DNA from 3 places in the Desulfofarcimen acetoxidans DSM 771 genome. Region 1 is predicted to be linked to each of the others. Evidence: riboswitches for the same ligand, from Rfam matches in the RefSeq annotation. Region 1 holds a riboswitch; each other region holds the start of a gene.
The links. A riboswitch is a leader RNA that binds a small molecule or an ion and turns the genes downstream of it on or off. The one in region 1 is predicted to bind cobalamin.

Region 1 (8,745 bases):
GCCCCTGCAAAAGCAAAAAGGGGCACGGTCAGCATAGCTAAACTTCCGGGAAGGAAAATGCCGAAAAATATGGCCAGCGCAGCCCCGAAAGCCGCGCCGGTGGATACACCGAGGGTATAGGGATCAGCCAGAGGGTTTACCAGGAGACCTTGTAGGACTGCCCCGGCAGTAGCCAGCCCGGCTCCCACCAGAACAGCCGATAATATTCTGGGCAACCTGATATCCAGTATTACTGCCCGGTGAATATCGTCCAAGCCGGCAACTGTCTTGCTGTCAGCCGACAAAAGAGAAAAAATGATTCTGGTTATCTCCCAAGGGGGTATTTTGATAACGCCCAGGCCGGTAAAGATAAGGCAGCCGGTGACCAGGAAAATAACCAGTATAATCAGCACCAGAAATCTTCGTTTTTCTTTTTTTCTGTGAGACAGAATTAATTCATGCTGCATTTTGACCTTTCACTTACTTGATAATTATATTAATATATAAATTCACATCTCAATTAATTGAGATTTCGGATACTTGCATAATCAAGGGATGTATAAATAATTCTATTTTTCTTCACCGGCAGGCTTTGAATTAAGTTCATTCATCGCTTGTTTTATACGATTCATGTAAATGTTTTGAATCTCCTTATTTTCGCCAAGACCGTGAAGATAGCTATCCACTGCAAAACCTTCGGCTTTCAGCTGGCTCGTATGCGAATCTTTCTCTTCACCTGCCATGTCGTTATTGGCATGGTCGCCGGCTACAAGCATAAACGGAATCAAAGTAATTTTTTTGATATTATTAGCTTTTAATTGCGGAATTACTTCCTCCAGCGTCGGCGTTCCTTCCACCGTATATACATAGGTGTTTTTAAAGCCCAGCTCGTTTATTGTGTGCTGCAGTACTGTATAATAGGCATTGGCCGGATGAGGCGTTCCGTGTGCCAGCACGAGAAGCGCTTCATCGTTTTTCATTGAAGACGGTAATTGTGTTTTTAGTGCTTCCAGTGCAGTGATAAAATCATTTGGCTCGTTTTCTTGTCCCATATAGTACAAGAGGGGAAGACCGCACGAGATCTTTTTAAAAGAATTGTCGTTTTTGTATTGGTCTACCACTTTTTTAATGTAATCGTATTCCACGCCTGGAATTATATTCAACATTTGCACCACAACAGTAGTATAGCCGTCATTTTTTAATTTTTGTAAGGCTTGCTCCGGTGTATCTACCTCAATTCCATCGCGTTCTTTCAAGACTTTAATAATCGTATGGGAACTGAAAGCTCGTCTAACATCCCAGCCTTTAAATTCTTCTTTAGCTCTGTTCTCCACCGCTTCAATTGTAAGCTTGCGGGTATCTTCATAAGTGGTTCCGAAGCTAACGATCAAAATGGCTTTTTTCTCGGTTTCCGGGTTAGTGTTTTGTGCGGTAGGATTTTGTTTGCCTGTATTGCTGCACCCCATCAGTAAAAATAATACAAGTATTACGCTGCTCAAACTAATGGCCCGTTTCATAAATAGATCCTCCTTCTGAATGTTAGTTAGTAAGTCAGTCAGTTTATTCAGATTCTAAGGAGGAAGTATTGATATTATTAGATACAAGTCCAACACCCCCTTATCCACGCAAGGCCTAACGTTGGGGAAAACAGGCAGGTTTCCTGGCTCCGGGTCATTGCTGCCTTACGCCTTCCCAGGTCAATACCCAGTGACATAAGATTGGAACATTCCTTTTCAGAATAAGTGGCAAGCAATTTTGCCGGTTCCAAATGGATTGTTCCCTTTTCCTTTTGTAAGGCAGCTCACCGTTACAGTGGCGGGACCGCGCCGGACTCGCACCGGCTTCCCTTTTAACCCCTGTCCCTCGGGAAGGGGCACCTGTTTTCCAAATTAAAAACAAAAACCTTAGCTCTCCCGAGGGGTGCTAAGGTTTTAGCGTCTGATGAATACAGAAATCTAAGACCGCACACTTTTCCCCGGAAAGCGTTTTGGATAATGCCAGCCAGGTCTCCTGACTTATGGGAAATAGCGCCATACTCCGCCTTCCCGGGAATATTCCCAGTGGCTTATCGGGAGTTGGCTGCCCATTTACAGTGGCCGGACCGTCCAGGATTCTCACCTGGTTCCCTGTGCCTTTCCTAAAAGGCAACTGGCATTAGACTGATTGAGTGATTTAATTCATGGTAAAGTTATATCATAAATCAAATATTGTGTCCATACTTCCGGATAATCTATGTCGAGAATCTATATTATTAAATCAAATATGCTCTTCTGACAAATGATCTTTTTATGGTATATACAACACAGCCATAACGTGATATTATGAATAATCAAAAAATAATTAGGAATATAAATTCATAACCGGAGCAGGGAGCTTTATCTGAATGATAAAGCTTAAAAGAGAAGCCGGTGCGAGTCCGGCGCGGTCCCGCCACTGTAATGGGTAGGAGCCTCACACTATGTCACTGGGACAGGATATTCCCGGGAAGACGTGAGGTTTACGATGATCCTAAGCCAGGAAAACTGCCTTGTTCTTTATTGCCACATATCTACGTGTGATAGGAGGTGGTTTTTAATGTTTATGCCATTTTTGCCGGCATCGCCATAAAATCCCGATTCACTTGTGGATCGGGATTTTTATTTTTGTATTGGTTGCAATTAAGTTTAAAATTATTTGTTTTATTAAATATTGCTAATTTTAGAGATAATTAAAGATGTTGCGAACTTGTTATGGGAAAGGTGGATATTAGATAATGAGGAGAAAAAACACAAAATTACAATTCATAACGTTATCAGTAATGATATTTTTTATCCTGAACATTATTCAGTTTTCCGGATTAACCAGCCAGTCAGCAAACGGGCAAGAGGCTGTATATACTTCTGCTGAAATGGCGGCAAAAGCAGTTGATTTTATTAACGATAAGTATAAGGCGGGAGAGAAAATTGATGGCTATACCGCTTATGTGCTGGCTATGGCCGGGCAGGATTTGTCAAGTGAGAAATGGAGCATAAACGGCACTAGTTTAAGAAGTGAAATCGAAAACTTAGCCGACTTAATGGGAAATAATGTTAATTTAATAAATTATGTTTGCTTAACCCAGAATAATGACGGCAGTTTCGGCCCTTATGCCAATGAATATGGGACAAAGGTGCCGCTGCAGGCTTTGTCGACAGTTAAAGAAGACATTACTGTCGGCAGCGATGTTTACAATCAGGTGCAGAGTGCCATTGATAATGCTGTAAACTTTTTTAAGACAAAATATCAAAACGGCGGCATGACCTATGATGTAAACGGTTGGAGTTTCGATTACCGCTGTGTTGAGGCACTGGCAAAATCGGGGGAGGACCTGTCAGTGGGCGGTTGGGTCTATAATGGTGTATCCCTCAAAGACAGCATAATGCTTTCTGCCAATAGTACGGCGCGGTCCATTAAAAAGGATTCATCTGTACAGGACGCTGTGTATCTGTCCAAAGAACTTACGGCTCTTTATGCTGTTGACAAAGCTTCAACCGACATTGATGTTCTGGCCGGTGCGATTACAGCCAAACAAAATGGTGACGGCAGTTTCGGGACAAATATGTTTGACCATATTATGGTTCTGAATGCTCTCGGAAAAGCTGGAGCAATCAGTAATATTGACCAGACAAAGGCATTTAATTTTATTGATAATTTGAAAGAAATTCATAAGAACTCCTGGGGTCAAGACGCCGGTGTAGCCTGGGGCTCACAGTACACAAGCGGTTTTGAAGAGTCTGATACCACTGCCCAGGTTATTACGGCACTCAGTTATTTTTCTGAGGCGAAGAACGAAGGCAGCGATGTTTATAAGACTATACAGGGTGGTCTTACCTATCTTAACGACGTGCAAGATGCTGACACGGCGGCCATAGTCCGTATAGAAGGTGACAGCACCTTTTCCTCTGCTGAAACACTGCTGGCACTCAAGTCACTGGGATATACTTTTGACCAGTATACAGGGACTGCTTCAAAATGGGTGAAAAATTCCCGGACGAAAACTATAACTCAGTGCATAAAGGCAGTGAACAAATGGGGTGACGCCGGACGCCTGGACAGGCTGATTAGACTTTTGGCAGACCGGCAAAAAGCAGAGGATCCGGGTAAAGGTTCTTTTGAAAACAGCGTATACAGCGATATGTGGGCTTATTTAGCCCTTGGTGAAGCCGGAAAGCTTGACGGGCTTAACACCGGCGATGCTAAAACGTATATTTTATCTAAGCAGGATACTTCCGGTTCCTGGGGAGAAATCTTTGATCAATACTACCCTGATTTCCTTTCCACAGCACAGGCTATCCGGTCGCTCAGCTATCTGCCGGAAGCCGGTGAGGCAGATGTTCAGGCAGCAATAAATAAAGGTCTGAATTATCTGAAAACCCTTCAGCGGGATGACGGCAGCGTTAGCGCAAAAGATGATGACCCTGCTGTAGATAATTCTGAGCTAATCATAACTTTAAATAGATTGAATATAGATCCACAAGGTGCTGAATGGACAAAAACTGTTGATGGCAAAAAATTTACTCCGGTATCTTATCTGATGAATAACACAATGAATGCCGATGGCAGCTTTGGCGCATCTAAAAATGTTTTTGGAGCCACTGAAGCACTTTATGCATATTTAATTCAGGACGGTACCGGTAACCCTGGCGGAGACGGTCCAGGAGGCGGCTCGTCTGAGAACCGGTGCAGTGTTAATATCGCGATAGTGGGAAAGGACGACGAAATTATTTACAGACCGGGCAGTGTTATCCTGGATAAAACTTCAAAATGGGGTATTACTGCTATGGGCGCACTCCATGCCACAGGTTTGAGCTATGTAGGCGACAGCAGTTTTGTTAAGAGCATTGATGGGCTGGCTAACAGCGGCATGAACGGGTGGATGTACAGTGTTAACGGGGTTGTGCCTATGACTACTGCTTCTGATAAAGTGGTTAAAGAGGGGGATAGGGTAATCTGGTGGTATAGTACGGATATGAATTCATCAGGACCTAGTTGGGACAGTCTCTTAAAAGGATCTGCAGGTGCCGGGGGCAATCAGTCGGCAGCTGCTTCATCAACTAGCCTCATTGAGCAAAATAAAGAACTTCCAGATGCATTGCAGGTTTCGGAAAAGGCTCTGGCAGCGCTGGAGCAGATAGCCCTGCTGCTTAATCCTCAAGACATTGAAAAAGAAAATACATTGGATGCATCGGTTCAGGACGACGAGATTAATAATGTAATTGTAGTAGGCAGCAGGCAGCCTTTAAATCTGGCTTTGCTCAAAACATTAAAAAAGGAACTGGATCAGAATGAGGTACAGTTAACACAAAAAGTTGAAGCGGACAGTGGAGCTGTCCTGTTGGATGCCAAAGAGGAACTGGCTCTGGTTATTCCGGCTAAGTCACTTAATAAGGATATGGAAATAAACGTTAAGGAAGCAGCTGCCGGCAATCAGCAGGAAACTGCCGCACCGTCAGGTTTTCGTCAGGTGTCAGCAATTTACGATTTTGGTCCCAAAGATACTGTTTTTACTATGCCGGCGACATTAACCTTTAAGCTGGTTATGCCTCCTTTGGTTAAGCCGGATAGACTGGTTTTGGCCTATTACGATAAAGTTGCCGGCAAGTGGGTATCTGTCCCTGCTGTTGTGGATTTGGATAAAGGTTTAGTCCTGACCAAGCTGCGGCATTTAGGACAATATGCGGTTTTTGCCCGCGAGTCTTTGAAGACCTTTGCTGATGTAAACGAAACTTCTTCTAGTTGGGCTAAAGATTATATAGAAAATCTGGCCGGGGCCGGAATTGTTGACGGTATAGATGCTACACACTTTGAACCGTCAAGAAAGGTGACCAGGGCAGAATTGACCAGTTTATTGGTTAAAGCCTTAGGCATATCCACAGATCAAAGCTCTGCTATCTCTCTGAAGGATGTTCAAGCCGATGATTGGTACGCGGGGGCGGTTGGGGCAGCTCAGGCAGCCGGTTTGATTACCGGCTATGAAGACGGCACTTTCCGGCCGGGCAACACTGTTAGCCGTGAAGAACTGGCGGTAATTCTGGTGCGCGCAATGAAACTTGAGTCTGACCAGGAAAAAATGTGGTTTGCCGACATAGATAAGATTAACTCCTGGGCCAGAGACAGTGTGTTCACAGCTTCATCAAAAGGTCTCATAAAAGGTTTTCCTGATGGAACTTTTCGTCCTGATGTTGCTGCCGGCCGGGATGAGTGTGCGGTTATAATCTTTAGGATGTTGAATGAATATTAATATGTGTTGCGGCATGTTTCATGCCGCAACGGATTAAATAAAAATTATTTGTGTTTAGACTTCTTTATAACCGGCTTAGTTGGTTTGTGATGAGGAGTGGGGATTCTGAAAAAGAAAATAATCTATATTACACTAACACTGGTGATTTTAGCAGCTATTCTGGGCCCGTCTATTTATGCAAATAAATTCAGCAGAAACCAGATTGCTGCACAATTCAAAAATAACACAACCACCCAGACGGGTGAAAGCAAGTCGCTGCCGGCTAGCGATGCGTCAAAAGCCGGAGAGCAAAAAACAGAGGCAAAACAAGAAGCGGAGCTAAAAACAGGTGATGCTATGCCGTTTCAAGAAAGCGAAGCAACGGACAAAGATATTAAAACAAAGCCTGTTGATAAAAATAACAATTCAGGGCTTAGCGAAAATAAAGATAGCGCCGGACAGTTAAATAAAAATGCTGCGGCGCCGGACAGTTCACAGGAGATTTCCCGCACTGTTGGCATGGCTGTAGTTGGCAAGGAGGGGGAATTGCTCTATGCGCCTGGCAGCGTTACCGTAACCTCCAAAAATATATGGGACACCACGGCGTTGGGTGCTTTGGACGCTACCTCCCTGCCTTATAAAGTGTCCAGCGGGTTCTCAGGTTTTGTTGAGGAAATTGCCGGTTGCCGTAATAAAGGACAGTCAGGCTGGATGTATATGGTTAACGGTGAAGTTCCGGGAGTTTCCGCCAGCCAAAAACAGGTGAAAACGGGAGATAAAGTTATCTGGTGGTACAGTAAGAGTATGGATGCTCCAATGCCCGATTGGGATGCTTTGTTAAAAAAATAATGATGTTAGTATATTATTGAATTTGTTGGGGGGAAAATTATGTTGCTCAGAAGTTACTCCGGCTGCGTTGCTGTCATTTTGTTTGTTTTATTGGTGTTTCCCGCTCTGGCGCAGGCACAGCAGTCTGCTGATATAAAGCCTTCGATGGACAAAGCGGTGAAATACCTGTTGGATTATGAAAAAGAGCAAAATAGGCCTCTGTCTTTGTGGAGCTACACAGCTATGGCCGCGGCCGGGCAAAACCTGGATAATACTAAAGTTGAGCAGGCTTTGCTGCAGCAGCTTAACGTATCGGAAGCTACTGCTGAATACGGCCTCCTGGTTATTGCCTTAGTGGCTGCCGGGGAGAATCCATATGATTACCGGGGGCAGAATTTTATTGGGAAAATTCAGTCTGCCTGTCTTCCTGACGGAAAGTTTGCGGATAATATCGACGGCAGCGGACAGGGGGACGGTGGGGAACAAGTATTAGCCAATGCACACATCTGGGCAGTGCTGGCCCTGCATGCCGCCGGGGCGGACAGTCAGGATGCCGCCCGTCAAAAAGAGTGGCTGATTTCCCAGCAGCATGAAGATGGCGGTTTTAACTGGTGTGTCAGCGACAAGAAATCGGATGTCGATTCTACCGGTATGGCCTTAATGGCTCTGGGTGCTTTGGGAGAGAGAGAAGACAGCATAACAGTGAAAAAAGCATATGCATACCTAAAAAGCGTGCAGGAAAGTGACGGTGGCTTTGCTTCCTGGGGAGCGTCTAATGCCGAATCCTGCGGTATGGTTATAGAAGGCTTAACAGCGGTTGGGATTAAACCGGCAGCTGAAGAAATGAATAATGCAGGTGGCAATCCGGTTGCGGCTATGCTTAATTACCAGTTAACTAACGGCAGCTTTGCTCATATAAAAGGCAGCGGAGCCAATGAGATAGCGACTTATCAGGCTTTAATGGCTTTATCGGATGAATATTATGGTAAATGTATTTACCAGCGGCTGGCGGACAAAAGTTTGGGAAATCAGGTTCCTGCTGTGCGAAAAATTAAATTTCGGGTAGATGAAAATGATTACGAAGTTCAAGCGAACGGGCAAACCAGCTTGGAAGAAGCCGATGTCGCGCCTTTTTTGCTGAATGGGCGAACCTATGTGCCGCTGCGTTATCTGGCACAGGCTTTAGTTATACCGGAGGCAGGTATTTTGTGGTCGCCTGAAGAGCAAACGATAACACTTAACCATAATGGCATTACTGTCAAGCTGGCTGTCGGCAGCAATCTCATATATGTTAATAATGTTGCTTTATCGCCAATGGATATTGTGCCGGTAATCAAAAACGATCGTGTTTTTCTACCGGCCCGTTATGTAGCTGAGTCCTTTGGCTGTCAAGTAGCCTGGCAGGAAGCAACACAAACGGTTATTATTACACAGTAGATTTTTTTGCTAAGGAGTGTTGGGTGTGCGGGAAAAATTGTTTTATCAGGAAAAAGGCCTCTTCATACAAAGCCTGCACCCGTTTACATCTGTAGTTTATCTGGGTACGCTGCTATTCCTGTCCTTAGCCTTTAACAACCCGCTTTATTTACTCGGAATATTAATAATGATTGTTTTAGCGATATGGGCGGCGGATGGTTGGAAGACCTGGGAAACATATATGATAATAAGTTTGCCCATGATATTGTTGATTATTGTCATAA
Region 2 (6,335 bases), 1.5 Mb from region 1:
TCTCATAAATACCTGGTAAACTGTGACGCTGCTTCCGCTGAAGCTATAGTTTTTGGTCTTGATCCAATTCAGATATTGGCTGTGGTCGTCACACCCGCCGCCATGCAGGGAGTCACCGATCAAACGGAATTTAACGGTGGTGCCACTGCCGCCTGAAGCTGTTTTATTCACCCGGATAATCGCCTGGTTGTATACCAGCGTGTTATTGCCGTCTTCATTTTCTTTTACCGCGGTAACTATATATTGACCGGGAGTGTCTATAAGCGAGCCGGGCAGAGTTACACTTCCGCCGGCACCGGTACTCAGACCGGTGTTCTGGCTGTTAACTAAAATCTTCGCGCCGCTGATACCTGCTACGCCGCCGCCGTCGTTTTTCACGTCAGCGCCCACAAGAGTCAGTTCCGCGTCTTCGCCTTGCGTAACGGTTACATTGGTTTCCTCAAACCAGGCGTTCTGCATACCTGCAAAATTTGCATTGTAATAATATACTATACGGTCGCCGTTTTTAACGAGAGTTGAGGCCAGCTTGTCACCGGAAAGCTCTTTACCCGCAACTTCGCATACCCAGCCCGCGCCCTCCGCCGTATTGCCATTGATAGCAATGTCGGGGGTGAGATTTCCTCTGGCGCAGGTGAAGGGTATTTTGGTGTTGCCCTGGTTGAATGCGTCGATCAGCGCGTGAAGGACGGTATAACCTCCGTTATTGTACTCAACATAGCCTGCCGAAGCCAGGTCGGTGGCTTCACCGGCTTTATAGCTAACCTCTTGTTTGTCCCGCAGGACGCTGTTCAGGGATACCGCGCTGACGGTAACCTTACCGTCGGACTGTTGGTGCTCTGTTAAAGCCGGCAGTGTAATGCCGGTAGTGCTTTCCGTTACATCAAAGGTACCGGTTGCCGTCAGGTATCCGTTCCGGCCGTAGTAGTAAATATACCCCTGGCCTACCGGCAGGTAATAGCTGCCGTCTTCGTTGGCAGTCATCGTTTTGCCGCCGGCGCTTTTGATTACCAGCCGGCCGCCTTCCGCCCCTTCAAATGTCACCTTGTTGGGCGCTTTTTCACGGGTTACCAGCAGGGTGTACTGCACGGGAGTTTCATTGCTGTAAACTGAACCGGCAACCGTAATGGTGTTCTCCCCTTCATTTAAGGAGATTTCCTGGGAAATCCCGCTGCCGCCCAACGCTTCACCGTTCACTGTCACGGCGGTGGTTACCTCGCCTTCCGTTAATGGACTGGCGGTGATGATGATTTTGTCCGTGCTGTAAGGAACCGTGGCTGTAAACTCATGCCTGGTGGACAGGAAGCCGTAGCCCAGGTCCTCCTCCGCGACAGCCCGCAGCTTGCCGTGCTGGAAGTTCATATCCTGCGTGCCGTTAACCGGATTTATTTTTATGCCTGTGATGTAGGGATACTTGCCTATGCCTTCGTCAAACACCAGCCGGAAGGTGTAGGTAATGGGATAGCCCTTTTCCGGATCCAGCGGCGTTAAGGTCAGTTCACCATAACCGACGTCGGGACCGGTAACGGCACCGATTAAAATCCCCGATGCTATGCCGTTGTCGCGTATAGGCATATTTGTCTCCGTAACATTGCCTGGATTAGACTGGAACCAACAGCGCGCTTTCACACTGACATCATTATTTTTAGGGTATATATACACACTAAGATTATTATTTGAAATATCAATTCCCGTGATATTAAGCTGGGAACTGTTTATTCCTTCAAGTGGAGCATAATTAGGCCCGTAATAATTGTAAAATAGCTCCTTCAGAGCGGCGTATTCCAATTTTGCCTGTTCAGAGGCAAATTCGTTGTCCTGCACTTCAAATGTAATGTCCGGCAGGGTGCTGAACAAAGGATTGTTTTCCCCTTCGGAAGCGTTGAAATTGGGCATCACTCCCGAGGGTGATATGTTGCGGTGCGCGTTAAGCGCGCTGCCCAGATGTCCGCAATGTATCCGGCCCTTATGGAGTAAAAATTCTCCCGGTTCGGACAACAATACACTGACCGTATTATACGAAGTGATATCGTATTGTGTGGGAGGACCCAGGCACAACCGCCCGTCCTGTGTCTCATACTGCACATATTGCGTGTATGGATAGCCGGGATTGTATATGCCCGCAATTTTCTGGATGGGGATCTCCAGTCCTTCAAAGCTGACCGACGCGGTTTCACCCAAATTGAAGGGTTCGCCTGGTTTCCAGTCCGGATTGCTTTTATTGACAATGTTGACCTGCAGGCCTTTGGCGTTCACCACATGGTACCGCACCGAATCTCCCGCGCTGACTTCGATAATGCTGCGGCCCTCTTTCAGGTTTACCGTAAAGCTCCCGTCCGGATTTGCCGCGCAGCTTGTCCACCCTTCGCCCCACCCGGTGTTATGCAGCGGGTCATGCACGCGTACCGATATGGTTCCGCTGTCCGCCGTGGGCTTGAAGGTGTAAGGCGCGGAATCGCTTTTATTTTTATCGAAATAAACGGTGTCATATTCTCTCTGATCAATATTGGTTTTGATGTTGGCTGCATTCCCAGAGTCCGCATCATCCACCACATTTACCACCACTATACCCGTGTTAATGGGGTCGATGGCGTTGAAATAATATTTTATCCCACTGGGAGGAGAGTAGCTTCCGGAAATGACATTACCCGGTGATTCAAGCCAGCCCAAGGCATCATAGGATATTTTTATAATACTGATACCTGTCTGCTTCCCGGTTACTTTAAGCAACTCTCTGCCTGGCTTGCCTGTCCACTGCTCGGACACCGAACCGCCCATCACCTCAACATGGTAGTCCGGCTCAACAAAATAATTATCTACCACACCGAGCTGCGCCTGCCAGACGCGTATGGGAAACAGGTCAAAGCTTTCCCCTTTTTTTAACACCACATACTTGCTGTCGTCCAGATTCATGTACAGGTTATCATCAATAAACCCGTTATCTACGCGGTGGCTATTGTCCAGCACGGCAAGGTCCAGGGTTATTGTCAAATCCGTGCCTCCCGGGTTCACGGTGAAACACTGGCACTGCTTCAGCCATTCGCCGCCGCCCGCCTCGTAATGAATACCATCCGCGCCGGAGGGAATATTAAATTTATAGATGTCATATTTTTCATCACCGGTGGTACCCATATAAGTCGGAGTATACTCGGTAAAAGGAATGAAGTGTGCTTTGCCTTTGCGAAAGACCCGCAGGTCGGCGCCTTTTGTAACCTGGAATGTAGTCTCAATACTCCTGGTTATTGCAACCCTTTCTGTTTTCTTTGATCCTAATACTACAGCATTGAGCCTTGACCAAGAAAAACTGCCGTCTTTGGGGCTGAAAGCGTCATTTACAGGAGTAGCATCCCAGTAATAGGGATTGCTCCCATCGCAGGCAAGAACGATGTAACTATGCTCAATATCTCCCTGTCCATCCTCCGCCCCGATCACCATTCCCGGATTTTGAATCTCTCCCTGGGAATTGCGCAGTACTATATTAAAGCCGGGCGCTTTGCCTGTCTCGGGGTCGATTCCTACTTTAATATTAAAATAGCCCAGGTAAAATGTCTGTTTGCCTTGCACATCCACTACTTCAAATGTGCCTTCGCCGCCCACTGTGCGCACGCCATCTTTTGTATAGTATACTTTAAATTTGTACTTGCCGGGCTCGGCATTAAAAATTATTTTCTTTCCAGTTTGTGTATCTTCCGGCGCGGTCACCGGCACCGGTTCACCGGCGGAATTGTATATTTCAATGGCATCGCCGGCGTTGTCGTCGATCAGGCCGCCATTACGGCTGGCAGTTTTGGGGTATTGAACCTCCACTGAACAGCTGTAAGTTGCGGCGGCCACAGAGGATTTTGCAATCTCATCCTCCGCCGGCACTACCATATCCAAATCATTGTAAGTTGCCGTAACCACGGAATCCGTTGCAGCCTCCTGATTAGTCCAGGCGCTCTGCGCCGGAAGCATGGCCAGTGCCAGTATAAATGCGGCCAGCAGCATTAGTGCTGTGTACATTGCTTTTTTCCAGTTGAGTACCATTATCCTTCCCTTTCTTTCTGATTGTGAATTGCCTTCTCTTTAAATGACCTCTGTTTTCCTGATTTTTGATAATACAATAAAACCCGGACCGGGGCTTAAAACAGTTCCCGGACCGGATTTACTGAAAATCTAAAAGAGCATGGCAACCATGCCTTTACTTATGTCTAGCGGTTGATATACGCCGGGAAATCGTGATCATCATACTCTCCGATACGCCACTGGATATAATCCCCATCCTCTAATCGGATGTCATCCGCGCCTATGACCTCGGAAATTGCCACCACATCATACTGTCCAGAGGTACCGCCCTCGCGGTATATGCGATACATCCAGCCCGCGGGATAAGGAGGCGTGTAATTCACACTATCAATTGTCATGCCGGTAACAAATGCACCGGAGGCGCTATAATTGTCAATCACATCTTCCATCATCATCCGCACCACGCCATCCATGGCCGTAACAAAGGACCTGCCAGAGTAAAAGTCATTGCCCTGCACATTGCCATCCCCGGAAGACAGCAAAGCGCCGTTTGAATTATAGACCTCAAAGTTCACATCGGCAGTGTCATCGTAGGGGTCAGCTGTGGGGCCATTCACCACTACCGTAAAATTGACATAGGCACTTTCCGGCGTACTGGCTACAATACTGGCAGTTCCAGGATTGGTACCCGGAGCAACGGTGACAACGGCATACGCATAATAAAAGTCTTCGTCTACATAAAACGGAGCTTGTTCTGCCACCGTAACGCCGCTGACACTGCCACCGACAACAGCCCACTCGACATCCTCTGCATCCTGTTCATTATCAAACCAATACGGCATCCAACTTGCATCGGCCGGAGCGGCATACAATTCAACAGTTTGTGCGTTAGCATCGTTTGCATCTACATCTGCAGTGAAAGGCACACCGTCATACGTGGTGAGATTAGGATATTCATTGGCAAAGGCGCCGCCGGCAAAGCTGAGAACCATGACGAGAACCATGATCATGGTCAGCATTATTGTACGTTTCTTAAACAATACAAAAACCCCCTTTAGCAAATTTTAATTTTCCAATCCCCAGTGTTCAATCCTTCTACAAACGCCGCTCGTGCTTGTGCCTGTCAATCCACAAGCATACGCATCACCCCTTCCATATACACAGCAAAGTTAATGCAACAAAAAAACCGCACGCAATTAAGCGGCGGATACGGTTTTTTATCCAGCCCGGTTCCGGGGGCCAATCTAATGCAAGAGTCGTCTCCTGACTTGCTTCAACGCTTTTCTCCTCCTTCTCGGCATTTGCGCCAATGGACCGGACAACTGTCCGATGGAGTAAGCTCGGCTTACAGTGGCCGTACCGTTCGGGACTCTAACCCGATTCCGTTACTCTTGCTTGGATTAAATATTCAGTTATTTAACTGCTATAATAATTATAGCAAAAAGTTCTTCATTAAGCATAAGCAGGAAAATATACTGTACATATATAAAAAACAACATAATATACATAAGAATATGAAATATTCGCCAAAAGCATTGTCAAGTTTTTTTTTAGACATACAAGTTATTTTAAGCAAATTTTCATATTACTCATGTATACTCGGCACGTACTTATTTGCGGCATGTACTGGATATTTGCTGTTATTCACCTTGAACCAACTTATAAAAGCCGGTTCTGCACTGCAAAAGTGGCTCAAATGATTCTTACCATCTCGAATAGTTTGCGCTCATTGCCCTTACTGATTTGCGCAGTTTCACTGATCAAGCGAAACTCAATGCAGCGCGTTTCGCCCTTGCTGAAAATTTTTTTAACCATTTTAATATTTACAAGATAGGACTGGTGGGACCTGAAAAAGATGGTATCATCCAGTTTCTTCTGTATTTCATTGAGGGTGATATTGACGGTGAACCTGCATGAGGGGGTATGAACATCTACTTTTCTTCCGTTAGTGGAAAACATAATGATCTCATCTTTGGAAATGAATATTTTTTCACAGCCGATTCTAAAACAGATAATATCATTAAAAAATTCAATATTTTGAGTCTCCGGCGAATTCATTTTACTACCCTCTTTGCAAACCTGCTTCGGGACAAGCCCGGGAGCTTCTACCCGTAAGGTTTCTCATGTCATTGAAATTTGCCTCCCCAAGTGAACATCCGGCAGGAAATCCGAAATAATATTTGATGCCATAGGATGTTGTCCCCAAACAAACCGTAACGGCAAATCAGCCGAGTTTGTAGCCGCCAACAAATAAAAAAGCCTCTCAACCGGTAGGGCCGAGAGGCTAAAAATACTGAATCATTAGCTTGCCAGCACTTTAGCACCTCTTCCAT
Region 3 (8,745 bases), 1.5 Mb from region 1:
AAGCTATAATTACTTAGTGAACTACCCCCGCTTACGTTCCACTAAGAAGCGGGGGCTTCCAAAGGAACATCAACGAGCGTTTCCTGATTCATCAGCCACGGCCTACCGTTACAAAGAGCAATAGGTCTTACACGGCCTCCAGCAGGCATGATTTCGGGCGGCCCCCGCCCTACAAGTACATATCTAAGCCGCTAGCATTTCTAAGCCACGGCGTTCTATTAATATGGCTGACACCAAATCCCTGGGCATAACCAGTCCACAAGCAGGGCATCGGTGTACTCTGACACTCAAATCCTTTGGCACATTAGCGCCACAAAGACAAGTCTGGGAAGTGCCATGCGGAGGGACAGGGAAAAATATTTTACCGTATTTGCGGCATTTGTACTCCACAAAGTTTCTGAATGTACCCCATGAAGCATCATGAATGCTTTTAGCTAGGTAGTGATTTTTGACCATCAAAGTTTTAGTGTGTGAAACATTTTTTTCTGTTGCTCTTTGGTCGGACGCATTTCAAACCGGTAGACAATTTGCAAATGATTCACCTCTTTTCATCCTGGGTTTCAATGTACTTCTTAATTACTTCAATGGGTGCACCACCTGTAGTTAGAAGACAAAAACTTTACGACCAAAAATATTCTTTCCATAGCTGCTTTTTTACTACCAAAATCAGATGATATGTGAGTAAGAATACTGATTGGCTATTTGCATCAAGTTTGCTCAATAATAATCAACCTTTCGTTATTGCGTCTGATTATATTTTGCCACATCATAGAGGCTTTGGCAAACATCTTATTAGTACACAAAACAAGGCCGCCATTCATCCCACCAACTTAAAGGTGGGGGAATTCTGGCTGGTTTTGGTTAAATTTATTAATTTAGGAAATCAATTTTATTTTCTAAATTAAGTCCTTCATTATACGAGATATAGTCATCCACTCCCTGCGATATCGCATTGTACACAGTACGCCCAATTAAATATCCTAAGTCAGTTGCAGTCCCGGCATAATGCTGCAATTCACCTCTCCCGGTACAGGAAACCACTATGGCGTCCGAGGTTGTACCGGTTATACATTCACCGTCCAGCAAGCTTATTTTTGATTTAAACAGAGCTCTTGTCTTGGCTTCGGTTGCCGTTATAACCGCATTAACCATCGCAGGCACGCTTAAATTGCCTTCAATTAATAAAATAGTATTGATCGTGCCCGGTTGAATATTTCTTTGCAGCTTTGCGGTAGGAACACCCGCAACCCCTGGATTACTTACTCCAACAGTACAAAGAGCCGCCACTGCCAGACCTTTTTGACTGCCACAGCTTAATACGGTGTGGGTTACATTTACGGCAGTCATCATGCCAACAACATCATGACCTAAATTCAAACCTTCAGCTACCTGTCTTAAATCCTGCTCCGGATCACTTCCATTATAGTTTTTATTAACAGAATGGTTGATTATGTGATACGCCTGGCGTAAATTTCCGCCTAAGACAGCAGAACTGAGCACTTTCAGCGGGTTGTCAGACGAAACAAGAAATGTATTTTTGTTATAGACATAAAAATTTATCCCTTGGATAGAGATCTGCTTATTAAACAAATGTAATTCCTCTAACAAAACATTTTCCTCCCTATACCCATAAATTGCAATTTAAAAAACCCGGCCTACCTATAGTCCGGGGTAAATCCCTGCTGTAGAAAATATTTTATGACTCAGCACGAAACTAACCACATTCCCATCACTCGTAGGTTTGTTTTTAATAAAACAGGCAGGTCTCCTGACTTAGGTTCACCAAGATCTTAGTCCTTCCCAGGTCAACACCCAGTGGCATTACATAAGATCCTTCCCCATCACAGTGGCGGGACCGTATCGGATTTGCACCGACTTCCCTTTTTAAGCATTATCTTCTCAAAATAATGCACCTGTTCCAGCTTGTTATGAAGTTTTAGCTTATTGGAAATAAGACTCTAATATTTTTATCATATATTTTGAAAAATTCTAGCACAAATTCTATAACATTTCAATACATTCATAAGAATAACTTTCGGTGGCACGGAGAAGAAAACTTTTATACTTGGTGTTTAAAACATATGACGTAGGCATTAGGAGTAAAGAGGAAGGAAGAAATGCTGTTTTTCTCGAATAACTCATTTTAATTGTGTGGGTAATTTTTACAGTACCTTAGAGATTTGTTTCTATAAAACGATATCCAACACCACGTGCAGTTTCAATATATTGCTGGTTTGCATTTAGTATCTCCAACTTCTGTCTAATTCTCCTTATGTGTACATCAACAGTACGGGAATCATTAGAAACATCAAATTCCCAAAATTGTTTCAATAGGAAATATCGGGAGAAATATTTACCTGGCTGGCAAGCCAAAAAATACAACAGCTCAAACTCCTTGGCCTTTAAATATTGTTTTTTGCCACCCAGTTCAATTGACATACATTCCTTATCAATAATCAATTTACCCCTCATGATAATGTTTTTGCTATCCCTTGGAATAATGAATTCTTCTTTTTTATCGCGCCTTAATCTGGCATTGACCCGAGCTACCAGTTCCCGAGGACTAAAAGGCTTGGTTATGTAATCATCCGCTCCCATTTCCAAGCCTAAAACCTTGTCCAATTCATCTGACCTTGCGCTAAGCATGATTATGGGAATTCGTCTGGTCGCAGGATCGCGCTGCAGCAGCCGGCATATGGAATAACCATCCAGCCCTGGCATTAGCAAATCTAATACGATTAAATCAGGATTTCTTGAACGGGCTAATTCAAGCGCAATATTGCCGTCTTTAGCCGTTATCACCTTGTAGCCTGCACGCTCCAGGTTAAATCGGACTATTTCAAGTACATTTTGCTCATCATCTACAACTAGAATATTTGGCATTAAGCACATCTCCAATTCAAACACCTGCTGCTAACACATGCATCATTTTATATGGTTCATTTTCTCATTGGTGATGTCAAAACGTTTTAATTGATTTTGCGCATGAACAGCCATTTCGGCCAGCCGTCCGGCCCAATGGGCCACCTCACGGGAAGAAACTTGTCCTTCAACCTCACCTTTTACTTCCTGTGTACCGGCTATTAAACGCACTGAATACACAGTCTCATTTACCTCAGTATCCATTTGTCTAATATTATTGGCAATATAATCCACAAGCTTTCCCGTATGCATAACTGACTGATGCATTCCGGCAAGTGCGTCTTCAGTATTCGACACAGCAGTCACGCCTTGATTGGCCATATCCTCACTTAACTGCACCTGCTCTAAAACCCTGGCAGTACTTTCCTGGATTAGACTGATAATACGGCTTACATCCCCTGTGGCCTTTCCGGTTTCTTCGGCCAGATTACGCACCTCTCCGGCAACCACGGAAAAACCTCGTCCATATTCCCCAGCCCGGGCAGCTTCTATTGAAGCATTTAAGGATAATAAATGTGTTTGACGCGATATGTCCTTAATTATATCTACTATATTACCAATCTGCTGAATATGTACTGTTAAGGACTGCATGGATTTAGAACTATCCTGAGACAACTGCCAATTACCCTTAATTTTATCCACTATATTTTTTAGTCCCAGCAAACCTTCCTCCACCAACCGCATCATTTCCTGGCTAGATGTTTCGGCTTCCACCACCAGACCTTTAACATTTTTAACTACTGAATCCATTCTTTCAGCGCTTTGTTCAGCAGATAAAGCAAACCGGACCTGGTTTTCTCCAACCCGGTGCATTTGCATACTGGCAAGATGCAAATCTCCCGAAGTAAGGCTAAAATCCTTGATTAACATTTCTAAATGGGAAAGCATACGGTTAAAGCCACTGCCTAAAAGAGATAATTCCTTGCCAACTTTTGTCTCCCTAGCCCGTAAAGTCAAATTTCCTTCCCCGGCTAAAGACATAATATCGATTAATTCATTTAGCGGACCGGCAAACTTCCGGGCACCCAGAGCGCAAATTAATATTGTTGCCAGCACTGTAATCAGACCACCGAAAATGATTAACAATCCTAATTGCTTTACGGGCAATAAATACTGTTCTACCGGTACTCCAATTACGCAAACCCAATTCTTTCCGGGAATTTGTTGATAGGCCACCCGCCACAATTCTTTTTGTACCTCTATCGTAAATAAACCGGTACGGCTGGAAAACATTTTACCTTCTAAATCAGAAGTAAAAGTTATACGCTGTTGATTTCTTCCGGAAGACAATACCTCATTTCCCTGCTGATCAATAATCATCAAGCATGCATTCAGCCCCTGCCGCATAAAGCCGGTGGCCTCAGAATTCAAAAGATATCCGGATTTACGCTCCAATTCACGACTATCAACGGTTGTAGTAAAAAGGTCTATTTTCTCCGAAATATTACTGGCTGATGAGGTTAAACGGCCATCAGTATATTTTTGCAGCCATTGTTTTCCTTCCCAATATGCGACCATGCCCAATATACTCATAACAAAAATAACTAGCATCGTCATTAGAAGCAATATACGCAACTGAAAGCTAACCTTATCAATAAAAGTTACTCCCTTGTAATTAAGAGGCTTATTATCGAATTTTTTTGCAATAACCTTTGCGGGAGCACAGTTTTTATGACTTTTTTTGCCAAATAAACACCTTAAAACCGTCAATTTATTTTGTATGTCCGCTAACCGTACCGCCGATTTTAAAAACTTCATATCCTTTAATGACCAATTTAAAAATTTCATTTTGCCCCACTTATTTTTTTTTGCCTCTCCTGGCAAATTGTTTCGTTTGTCTACTTTTCTTCTTTTCTTCAATTCAAGACCTCCTTAATAAAAAGAGAGAAAATTGCCTCTAAGTTGCAGTCAACCGGTGGTGAATATACCTACCCAGCCAGCGGGCCAGAATATTGAAGAAAAGCACTACCAGAATAAGCACGGCAGCAGAACCGTCAGCTACCTGACGCACATCGGGAATAAGGGATTCTGAGTTAACCTTCCAAATATGCACAGCCAGAGTCTCAGCTGGCCGAAAAGGATTAATAGGAGAAAAAGGGCTTAACGGGTTCCAATCAGTGAAATTTAAAACAGGACTGCTCATCCCGGCAGTATACAAAAGGGCCGCCGCCTCACCAAAAACACGGCCGGCTGCGATGATGGTGCCTGTTACTATGCCAGGAAAAGCAGACGGCAATATTACTCTCCACATAGTTTCCCAGCGTGTAGCCCCCAGCGCCAGACTGGCTTCCCGCAACTCAACAGGTACAGTTCTTATGGTTTCTTCAGAAACTCTTACAATAAAGGGAAGATTTATTGCAGCCAGAGCCAGGGCGCCTGACATTAAGGTATACCCCCAACCTGTTAGATTAACAAATATCAATAATCCAAATAGCCCTACCACAATAGACGGAAGGGAAGTAAGGGTTTCCATAGAGAGGCGAATATACTCGGTAAGGCGTCCCGCCCCGGCATATTCGGCTAAATAGATGCCGGCTAAAAGTCCAATAGGAATAGTAATCAGCATGGTAAGAAAAAGCAAATAAAAGGAATTAAAGATCTGTGGGCCTACACCACCACCGGCCATAATTGTTTGGGGCGGCGCAGTGAGGAAGTCCCAGCTAATGGCTCGAAAACCGTGCCAGAGAATATATCCAAGAAGCAGTGCCAAAATTGCCAGAACTGCAGCCGCACCTAACCAAAACATAAGGGTAGCGGCACGATCGGCTGAACGAGCATTCAACGGATCATTCCCCCTCTTCTCACTACCAACTTAATGATTAGGATAAACATAAATGACATCATCAGTAAGAGCAATCCCATTGACCAGAGGGCGTTATTCCATAAAGAACCCATAATAGTATTGCCCATATCCATAGTGATGGCGCTTGTCAAAGTCATTAGCGGGTCCAGAATGGAATACGGGATCTGCCTTGTATTACCGATCACCATCTGAACAGCCAGTGCTTCACCAAAGGCTCTGGCCAGACCCAGAACAACACCGGTAATGATGCCTGAACGTGCGGCAGGCACCAAAACCATACTAATTGTCTGCCATCTGGTGGCGCCTAAAGCTAAGGATGCCTCTTTCCATTGAGATGGCAAAGCACGCAAACTGTCGGAAGAGACACTGATTATGGTGGGTAAGATCATAATTGAAAGCACTATAAAACCGGCCAAAAGGCTAAAACCTTCTCCCCCCATATAATTACGTATGAAAGGCACCAAGAGACTTAAGCCCACGTATCCATAAACAACAGAAGGAATTCCGGCTAAAATTTCAATAGCCGGCTGCAATACCCTCTGCCCCCAGCCTGGGGCAATTTCCACCATAAACACCGCTACGATAACGCTTAAAGGACCACTGACAGCCACTGCCATCAGAGAAACCAACAGAGAACCTATAATAAAGGACAAAGAACCCACCAGCGGTCCTCCTTGCTCCATCGGCCGATCCGGCATCCATTGTGTTTGAAAAAGGAAATTCCACGCATTAACACCGCTTACTGTAAAGGTAGCCAAGCCCTTTTGACCAATAAAAAAAATAATAGCTAAAGTTAATGCAATCACCAGTGCCGCGGCCAAAAAAGATACTGTTCGTCCAAAGTATTCAATATATCTTTTATGAATATGTATACCTTTTGCCGTAAGACCTAGTGAACCTGGCCCTGAACTGGAATACTCTTTATTTTCAATGGCCAGGGGAAAATTTTTGGACATAAAAATACCTCTTTCTAATAAAATAACGGGGCGGCTCAGTTTGCTAACCGACATCCGCCCCCTACAATCCATTACTAAATCATTTGGAACCTATTTCTGGGTCATATTGCCTTTGGCATCCCGCTCCACTTTCATATCAGTAATCGGGATATAACCCAATTTTTCCACTAACTGGCCCTGCACCTCATCAGTTAACATATAATCCAAGAAGGCCTTTTTAACACCGGTGGGGGCACCCTTGGTGTACATATGCTCATACGCCCATACCGGATATTTACCGGTAGCAATATTTTCTACACTTGGTTCAACACTATCAAGCTTTAATGCTTTAATGCTATTGTCCACGTAAGAAATGGCCAGATAAGAAATAGCGCCTGGAGTTTCTCCAACCATTTTGCGCACTGTACCGCTGGAATCCTGCTCCATACCCGGTGCAGTTTCATCTGTTCCACCAAGAGCAAAAGAGTCAAAAGTAGCACGGGTACCGGATCCTTTGGGGCGATGAATCACTACAATCTTCTGCTCGGAACCGCCCACATCTTTCCAATCAGTTACTTTCCCTGTGAATATATCTACTAACTGCTGTTTTGTCAGATTATTTACAGTTACACCTGGGTTTACTACGGTAGTCATACCTACCACGCACACCTTATTATCCACCAGCTGCGAGGCATCAATACCATCCTTTTGTTCAGCAAATATATCGGAGTTGCCAATATCCGCTGCTCCGGAAGCTACCTGGGTTAAACCTGTACCGCTTCCACCACCTTGCACAACAATTTGTGTCTTAGAATTTTTAGCCATATACTGGCTGGCAGCCTGCTCAACCAGTGGCTGAAGGGCGGTAGAACCAACTGCTGTAATATTTCCGGACACTTCTTCTGCCTGTTGATTGGAAGCCTGTTCTCCTTCCTGCTTTTGTTGGCCGCCACAGCCCGCCAGAGCCAGTAACATCACCAGCACTGCAGCAATCGCCAGCATCCATTTTCCTTTACTCTGCAAAATTTTTTCTCCTCCTCTTTTTAGCAGTGCATCATTAATCATTTCCGAGCACCACTTCATTATTTTTTCTAATTAGATTTTAAAGCAAGAGAATTAATTCGATATTATCAATAGGTAAATAATAATTAATTATTTTTAATTTAGTTACAGAAAAATTAAAAATATATTAAGAAGTCCCCCTTTACAATATATTAACTAAAACGACACAAGCAATTAACTTTATCAATTTATAATATATTTAATCTAAAATTTATTATAAAGGATGATTTTATGCTTCTGGAAGCTGATTTGCACACCCACACTATTGCCAGCGGGCATGCTTTTAGTACAGTTAAGGAAATAATTGATTATACCATTGTCAGAGGACTAAAAATGATTGCCATAACGGATCATGGTCCCAATTTTCCGGGTGGACCACATGAATACTATTTCAGCAAACTGTTAGAGCTGCCGGGTAATTTTAAAGGAGTCGATATTTTAAAAGGCGTTGAAGCTAATATTGTTGATATTAACGGCAAATTAGACCTGCCAATTGAAATGCTGCAAAGTCTGGATATTGTGCTGGCGGGTCTACATGCCGGCACAGGTTATCAGGAAAATTCGGTAGAACACAATACTCGGGCCTTAATTGCCGCGATTCAAAATCCCTATGTTCACATTATCAGTCACCCGGAAAATCCTGAGTTTCCCGTAGATTTAGAAAGAGTTGTTTACGCAGCAAAGATGGCCGGTAAGGCAATAGAAATAAATAATAGTTCCTTTTCTCTGAACCGCCCCGCCAACGCTTCTCGCTGCCATCAACTGACTCGTCTCACAGCCAAAACAGGCACCCTCGTATCAATAAACAGTGATGCTCATAATTGTTTTATGGTGGGAAAATTCGACTCCGCCCTGGAAGCAGCAGTCAAAGCCGGCATAAAGCCGGAACAGGTTTTAAATACCTCAGCAAATTTTGTACGTGATTATATGGTATCTGTAAAAATAAAACAGAAAAAAATATCATAGCGTCTATAATATTGTGCTCGTTATGAAACACCGGCTAAACCATTTTCTCAAAACTGT

Region 2: it holds a riboswitch for cobalamin, as region 1 does, so the genes downstream of both, DTOX_RS09710 (hypothetical protein) here and DTOX_RS02740 (sirohydrochlorin cobaltochelatase) in region 1, are expected to answer to the same signal.
Region 3: it holds a riboswitch for cobalamin, as region 1 does, so the genes downstream of both, DTOX_RS09610 (adenosylcobinamide amidohydrolase) here and DTOX_RS02740 (sirohydrochlorin cobaltochelatase) in region 1, are expected to answer to the same signal.

What each region holds. Positions count from the first base shown of each region.
Region 1 is NC_013216.1:572,204-580,948, forward strand. Features, by position in the region: gene DTOX_RS02735 (FecCD family ABC transporter permease) at 1-446, opposite strand, end outside; gene DTOX_RS02740 (sirohydrochlorin cobaltochelatase) at 549-1,496, opposite strand; cobalamin riboswitch at 1,613-1,875, opposite strand; cobalamin riboswitch at 1,963-2,146, opposite strand; cobalamin riboswitch at 2,331-2,523, shown strand; gene DTOX_RS02750 (S-layer homology domain-containing protein) at 2,732-6,238, shown strand; gene DTOX_RS02755 (DUF4430 domain-containing protein) at 6,335-7,066, shown strand; gene DTOX_RS02760 (stalk domain-containing protein) at 7,106-8,482, shown strand; gene DTOX_RS02765 (energy-coupling factor transporter transmembrane component T family protein) at 8,508-8,745, shown strand, end outside.
Region 2 is NC_013216.1:2,105,967-2,112,301, reverse strand. Features, by position in the region: gene DTOX_RS09715 (cadherin-like beta sandwich domain-containing protein) at 1-4,023, opposite strand, end outside; gene DTOX_RS09710 (hypothetical protein) at 4,188-5,063, opposite strand; cobalamin riboswitch at 5,240-5,410, opposite strand; gene DTOX_RS09700 (LytTR family DNA-binding domain-containing protein) at 5,695-6,060, opposite strand.
Region 3 is NC_013216.1:2,071,307-2,080,051, reverse strand. Features, by position in the region: gene DTOX_RS22155 (RNA-guided endonuclease InsQ/TnpB family protein) at 184-456, opposite strand; partial or broken gene DTOX_RS22150 (transposase) at 539-658, opposite strand; gene DTOX_RS09610 (adenosylcobinamide amidohydrolase) at 871-1,608, opposite strand; cobalamin riboswitch at 1,742-1,932, opposite strand; gene DTOX_RS09605 (response regulator) at 2,173-2,883, opposite strand; gene DTOX_RS09600 (methyl-accepting chemotaxis protein) at 2,926-4,782, opposite strand; gene pstA (phosphate ABC transporter permease PstA) at 4,820-5,704, opposite strand; gene pstC (phosphate ABC transporter permease subunit PstC) at 5,701-6,681, opposite strand; gene DTOX_RS09585 (phosphate ABC transporter substrate-binding protein) at 6,772-7,683, opposite strand; gene DTOX_RS09580 (phosphatase) at 7,954-8,688, shown strand.